2 regions of the Psychrobacillus sp. PGGUH221 genome follow, and region 1 is predicted to be linked to the other one. Evidence: a T-box and tRNA genes for the amino acid it is inferred to sense, from the RefSeq annotation. Region 1 holds a T-box; the other holds one or more tRNA genes.

Region 1 (3,334 bases):
ATGTGTGAAGTGACAGAAGGTGTTTTAGCAGAAGAATGTGGGGCCATGCTTACTCATTTTTTTCGCAATTTACGAGAACAAAAAAAGAACCAGAAACGCGGCTTATAAATGCGTTTCTGGTTACTCCAACATTATTGAGTTCAACTATTATTTAATTACAGATTTTCCACCCATGTATGGACGTAAAACTTCCGGAACTACTACAGTACCATCAGCTTGCTGATAGTTTTCTAAAATTGCTGCTACTGTACGTCCAAGTGCAAGTCCACTACCGTTCAATGTGTGTACATACTCTGGTTTTCCACCCGCTTCTCTTCTAAAGCGAATGCCTGCACGACGAGCTTGAAAATCCTCAAAATTACTACAAGAAGAAATTTCTTTATACTCCCCGTAGCTCGGTAACCAAACTTCTAAATCATATTTTTTCGCTGCAGTAAAGCCTAAATCCGCAGTACACATATGAAGCACTCTATATGGAAGTCCTAAAAGTTGTAACACTTTTTCTGCATGCCCTGTTAAAAGCTCTAATTGCTCATATGATTCTTCCGGCTTAACAAAACGAACAAGTTCTACTTTATTAAACTGATGTTGACGTATTAAACCACGAGTATCACGACCTGCAGATCCCGCCTCAGAACGGAAGCAAGCACTAAAAGCAGTGAACGCTTGTGGAAGTTCTGCTCCATCTAAAATCTCATCACGATAGAAATTGGTTACTGGCACTTCTGCCGTTGGAATTAAGAAATAATCTTCTTCTCCTATTAAAAACGCATCCTCTTCAAACTTCGGAAGCTGACCTGTACCTGTTAAACTTGTGCGATTTGCCAAGTATGGAGGTAACATTTCTTCATATCCATGCTCTTCAGCATGTAAATCCATCATAAAGTTTATCAATGCACGTTCAAGTCTTGCACCCAATCCTCGGTAGAAAGCAAATCGGCTTCCTGTCACTTTCGCAGCACGCTCAAAATCTACTATTTTTAAATCTGTTGCAATATCCCAATGGGCTTTTGTTTCAAAATCGAATGAAGGAACTTCTCCCCATTTACGGATTTCCACATTATCATCTTCTGAGTCACCGATTGGCACACTTTCATGAGGAATATTTGGAACTCGCATCATCATATATTCAAATTTTTCTTCCACATCTCTTAACTCATCATCTAGTACTTTAATTTCATCGCCAACTTCGCGCATACGTGCAATTAGATCATCCGCATTTTCTTTATTTCGTTTCATCTCAGAGATTTTTTGAGAAAACTCATTTCTTTCTGCTTTTAACACTTCTGTTTTTGCAATTAATTCTCTACGTTTTTGATCTAATGGTAAGAACTGATCAAATTCAGATATTTCTTCCCCACGCTTAGCAAGCTTAACTTTCACTTCTTCATAATGGTCACGTACAAATTTTACGTCTAACATATGAGTTTCCTCCTCTATTTTAATCAAATTCTCATTTGGGAATCTTTAACCTTATTCATTAAGTGCTCATATATGCAGCAAATAAGGTTAAAAACGACAAAAAAGCCCTCATCCCAAAAAAGGGACGAGAGCTACCCGCGTTGCCACCCTGATTGATTCAGTAAAAAACTGAATCCACTTGTTCCATAACGGCTTTTTCAACCGGACACGACCTACTTAACTTTCAATCGCGCAACTCAAAGGATGGATTCACAAGTGTTCATATCAGCTTACACCAGCCGCTGACTCTCTATAAAAAACGTGCTTGTTACTACTTCCTATCATCGTTTTTACATTCATGAAATTACTCATACTTTACTATATATTTACTGTTAATGCAAGCGAATCCTCGACCATTTCAGTAAAATACGCGGTAATTCGATGATCTGCTGTCAGTTCAGGGTGAAAGGAGCATCCGAGCAAATAACCTTGTCTCGCCATAACAATTTTTCCTTCAAAGCGAGCAAGTACCTCAACATCTTCACCAACTCCCACAATATGAGGGGCTCGTATAAATACAGCTGGGAAATCCTCTGCAATATCTTTAATCGCTAAACTCGTTTCAAAGCTATCCACTTGGCGACCAAAAGAATTACGTTCTACTTTTGCATCTAGAACACTAATATGTGAAAAATCATAACCAACAAGTTTTTTTGCTAATAGTATTAATCCTGCACAAGTTCCAAACATCGGCTTTCCTGCAGCCGCAAATTGTTGGAGAGGCTCCAACATCTCAAATCGATCAATTAGTTTTCGCATCGCTGTGCTTTCTCCACCTGGAAGGATTAATCCATCCACTAAAGCTAAATCACTTTTGCTTTTTACTGTGATAGCCTGAGCTCCACATGCTTCTATGGAACGAATATGTTCACTTACTGCTCCTTGAAGAGCTAATACGCCTATCTTTACCATGTTACCACCCTCTATCTTGCATACGATCTTGGGCAGATAAACGAGAAATTTCAATTCCCTTCATCGGAATTCCTAGGTCTTTTGATATTTCTACGAGTAATTTGTAGTCTTGGTAATGTGTTGTTGCTTCTACGATTGCTTTTGCAAATTTCTCAGGGTTTTCTGATTTGAAGATTCCTGATCCAACAAATACACCATCTGCTCCAAGCTCCATCATTAATGCTGCATCCGCTGGTGTGGCTACTCCACCAGCTGCAAAGTTTACAACCGGTAATTTACCATTATGTTTGATTTGCAATAAAACATCATATGGTGCTCCTAAAATTTTTGCTTCTGTCATTAATTCATCCTCGTTCATATGAACAATTTTACGTACATGCGCATTTACTTTACGTAAATGACGAACAGCTTCTACAATATTCCCTGTTCCAGGTTCCCCTTTTGTACGAAGCATAGAAGCTCCTTCTGCGATACGACGAGCTGCTTCCCCTAAATCCTTACATCCGCAAACGAATGGTACTGTGAATTCGCTTTTACGTAAGTGATACTCTTCATCTGCAGGAGTTAAAACTTCAGACTCGTCGATGTAGTCAACACCCATTGCTTCTAAAATTCTTGCTTCTGTAATATGGCCAATACGTGCTTTCGCCATAACTGGAATTGTTACTGCTCCCATTACTTCTTCCATTATGCGTGGATCTGCCATACGAGCAACACCACCTGCTGCGCGAATATCAGATGGTACACGTTCTAATGCCATTACTGCTACTGCACCAGCAGCTTCTGCAATTTTTGCTTGCTCAGCATTGATAACGTCCATAATAACGCCACCTTTTTGCATTTCTGCCATTCCACGTTTTACTCTCTCTGTACCAGTTAAATTTGAAGTCATAAATTTTTCCCTCCATATTCTTTATGAAGTTTAGTATAATAAAAGATGACCATTTGAAAAGTACCAGAA
Region 2 (3,334 bases), on a different contig from region 1:
TATGCATGCGGGTGTGGCGGAACTGGCAGACGCACTAGACTTAGGATCTAGCGCCGCAAGGCGTGGGGGTTCGACTCCCTTCACCCGCACCATTTAATTTAATAACCGAGCGGAAGTAGTTCAGTGGTAGAACACCACCTTGCCAAGGTGGGGGTCGCGAGTTCGAACCTCGTCTTCCGCTCCATAGATTCATTTAAGTGCCGGGGTGGCGGAACTGGCAGACGCACAGGACTTAAAATCCTGCGGTAGGTGACTATCGTACCGGTTCGATTCCGGTCCTCGGCACCACTTTTATGAAAAAGATACATGCGCCCGTAGCTCAATTGGATAGAGCGTCTGACTACGGATCAGAAGGTTGTGGGTTCGACTCCTGCCGGGCGCGCCATATAGACGGGAAGTAGCTCAGCTTGGTAGAGCACTTGGTTTGGGACCAAGGGGTCGCAGGTTCGAATCCTGTCTTCCCGACCAGTATTTATTAGTATGGGGCCTTAGCTCAGCTGGGAGAGCGCCTGCCTTGCACGCAGGAGGTCAGCGGTTCGATCCCGCTAGGCTCCACCATATTATAAAAGATTTAAAAACTTGGCGGCGTAGCTCAGCTGGCTAGAGCATTCGGTTCATACCCGAAAGGTCGTGGGTTCGACTCCCTCTGCCGCCATCTTAAGGACCTTTAGCTCAGTTGGTTAGAGCAGACGGCTCATAACCGTCCGGTCGCAGGTTCGAGTCCTGCAAGGTCCACCAACAATATTTCGGAGGAATACCCAAGTCTGGCTGAAGGGATCGGTCTTGAAAACCGACAGGCGGGTCAAACCGCGCGGGGGTTCGAATCCCTCTTCCTCCTCCATTTCCAAATTGTTGATGAAAGAATTAATTTCTTCATTCTACAAAACTTAATATATATTATTATCGCGGGGTGGAGCAAATCGTCACACGAAGATGACGATTAACACCGATGCAGACGAAGTCGAAGCAGGTGTCCTACTTTCTTCAGGCGTAGTATTATTAAGGATAGCAAGTATATTATTATCGCGGGGTGGAGCAGTTCGGTAGCTCGTCGGGCTCATAACCCGAAGGTCACAGGTTCAAATCCTGTCCCCGCAACCAAATGGTCCCGTGGTGTAGCGGTTAACATGCCTGCCTGTCACGCAGGAGATCGCCGGTTCGATCCCGGTCGGGACCGCCATTTATTATTTAATAAATTAGAGATTTAGGGTAAGCAAGCAAATCGAGGAAGCAATCGAGTGAAAGAAGGAGCGTACTAAAGTACGTGACTGAATGAGTGAGTGAAGCTGACAAAGAGTTGCGCAACTTAGCATAAATCGATTAGAGATTTGGAATAAGCAAGTAGGTCGAGGAAGCAATTGAGTGAAGAAAGGCGCGTACTAAAGTACGTAACTGACTGAACGAATGCAGCTGACGAAGAGATACGTAGCTTAGTGCAAATCGAAGAAGGCTCAGTAGCTCAGTCGGTAGAGCAAAGGACTGAAAATCCTTGTGTCGGCGGTTCGATTCCGTCCTGAGCCACCATTTAATGCGGGTGTAGTTTAGTGGTAAAACCTCAGCCTTCCAAGCTGATGATGAGAGTTCGATTCTCTTCACCCGCTCCAATAATGGGCCTATAGCTCAGCTGGTTAGAGCGCACGCCTGATAAGCGTGAGGTCGATGGTTCGAGTCCATTTAGGCCCACCATTATTCCGAAGTAGCTCAGTGGTAGAGCAATCGGCTGTTAACCGATCGGTCGTAGGTTCGAGTCCTACCTTCGGAGCCATCATATGGGGAAGTACTCAAGTGGCTGAAGAGGCGCCCCTGCTAAGGGTGTAGGTCGGGCAACCGGCGCGAGGGTTCAAATCCCTCCTTCTCCGCCATATGTTTGGCCCCTTGGTCAAGCGGTTAAGACACCGCCCTTTCACGGCGGTAACACGGGTTCGAATCCCGTAGGGGTCATATTAAAAAGCATGTTTCCAATTCGGAAGCATGCTTTTTTTTGTATATTTTTGTTTAATAACTATTTCTTTATTCTTTTCTAACTTACACAAAAGAAAATAGGATTCATTTATATCCTTTTTAATTATTTTGTAGTGGGCAATAAAAAAGCAAGGAAGTGTATAAACTTCCTTGCCTATTTTTGTTTTGCTTAGATGAAATAACCTATTAATAAGCCAATTCCAAGTAAGAAAACAAAAATTGTATTTGTAAGTGCTGTATCTTTCATTGCTAAACCAACTTCAAGTGGGTTTTCTTTCTCTCTAAAAAGTTTTATGGCATGTATCGGTTTCTTCAAACTTAATAGGACTAAAAAAGCCCAAGGAGTAACATCTTGTAAAATAACTAACACAACAATCCAAAGGTAGGACACAAGAAAGAAAGATGTTAAAATAGTAATCGCATTTTTTCTTCCTACGAGGATAGCCATTGTTTTTCTGCCACCTTTTTTGTCTTCAACAATATCTCGAATATTGTTAGATAGCATAATTGCAGCTACAAGCAATGCACTTGGTATCGATAATAGGATCGCAGAGTTTGGTACAGAACCTACTTGAATGAAAGTAGATATTAGCACTATTAGCATTCCCATAACAATACCACTAAAAAGTTCTCCAAATGGGGTGTACGCTATCGGATAAGGTCCGCCAGTATATAAATATCCAATTAGCATACTGATTCCACCAACGACTAGTAACATCCAGGAAGATTCGTAGCATATATATATACCTAGTAAAGCTGCAAGTCCATATAACATTAATGCAAGTTGCAAAACAGTTTTAGGCTTTACACCATTTCGAACAATTGCTCCTCCAATCCCGATGGATTCCTCACTGTCTAATCCTCGTACAAAATCATAATATTCGTTAAACATATTGGTAGCAGCCTGTATAAAAAGACAAGCGAATAACATTGCTAAAAAAATAAGCCAGTTAATATTTGTGTAATAAAGTGCAATCATCGTTCCTAAAAATACAGGAGCAAATGAAGCTGTTAATGTATGGGGTCTTGTTAATTTCCACCAAATTCGCCAACCTCTATCGGCTTGAAGTTCATGAGACATAGGTTTTTCTCTCCTTTTAAAGAATCAACCTCAATTTTAGCATATATTCATTGCTAAATGTGTGCCGAAAACGGTAGAAAGTTGTATGATTAAGGGTAGAGTAATTTAATAGATAATGAATGCATCATAAGGTTATTTAACGGAGGTAATATTTATGCCGAACACCACCGGTCAACAGAAAACAACATTACGTTTTTATACAGAAACTATCGAAGTATCAAGATTGTCAGCTCATGCTTTTTTCGAGGCGGGAGATGAAAGCTATAAAGGAAAGCGATTTTTCTGGCAAAA

The links. The T-box of region 1 lies ahead of serS (serine--tRNA ligase). A T-box ahead of a tRNA ligase gene usually reads a tRNA of that ligase, here a tRNA-Ser.
Region 2: it has a tRNA-Ser gene. The T-box ahead of serS (serine--tRNA ligase) is inferred to sense a tRNA for this amino acid. The anticodon was not compared.

Annotation. Positions count from the first base shown of each region.
Region 1 is NZ_JAQMHQ010000019.1:5,040-8,373, reverse strand. Features, by position in the region: gene tadA (tRNA adenosine(34) deaminase TadA) at 1-108, shown strand, start outside; gene serS (serine--tRNA ligase) at 148-1,422, opposite strand; T-box leader at 1,540-1,755, opposite strand; gene pdxT (pyridoxal 5'-phosphate synthase glutaminase subunit PdxT) at 1,780-2,373, opposite strand; gene pdxS (pyridoxal 5'-phosphate synthase lyase subunit PdxS) at 2,375-3,265, opposite strand.
Region 2 is NZ_JAQMHQ010000007.1:630-3,963, forward strand. Features, by position in the region: tRNA gene PGC35_RS12485 (tRNA-Leu) at 8-92, shown strand; tRNA gene PGC35_RS12490 (tRNA-Gly) at 110-184, shown strand; tRNA gene PGC35_RS12495 (tRNA-Leu) at 200-288, shown strand; tRNA gene PGC35_RS12500 (tRNA-Arg) at 309-385, shown strand; tRNA gene PGC35_RS12505 (tRNA-Pro) at 392-468, shown strand; tRNA gene PGC35_RS12510 (tRNA-Ala) at 483-558, shown strand; tRNA gene PGC35_RS12515 (tRNA-Met) at 582-655, shown strand; tRNA gene PGC35_RS12520 (tRNA-Ile) at 662-738, shown strand; tRNA gene PGC35_RS12525 (tRNA-Ser) at 749-841, shown strand; tRNA gene PGC35_RS12530 (tRNA-Met) at 1,025-1,101, shown strand; tRNA gene PGC35_RS12535 (tRNA-Asp) at 1,105-1,180, shown strand; tRNA gene PGC35_RS12540 (tRNA-Phe) at 1,449-1,524, shown strand; tRNA gene PGC35_RS12545 (tRNA-Gly) at 1,531-1,604, shown strand; tRNA gene PGC35_RS12550 (tRNA-Ile) at 1,610-1,686, shown strand; tRNA gene PGC35_RS12555 (tRNA-Asn) at 1,691-1,765, shown strand; tRNA gene PGC35_RS12560 (tRNA-Ser) at 1,772-1,862, shown strand; tRNA gene PGC35_RS12565 (tRNA-Glu) at 1,870-1,941, shown strand; gene PGC35_RS12570 (1,4-dihydroxy-2-naphthoate polyprenyltransferase) at 2,132-3,043, opposite strand; gene PGC35_RS12575 (isochorismate synthase) at 3,198-3,334, shown strand, end outside.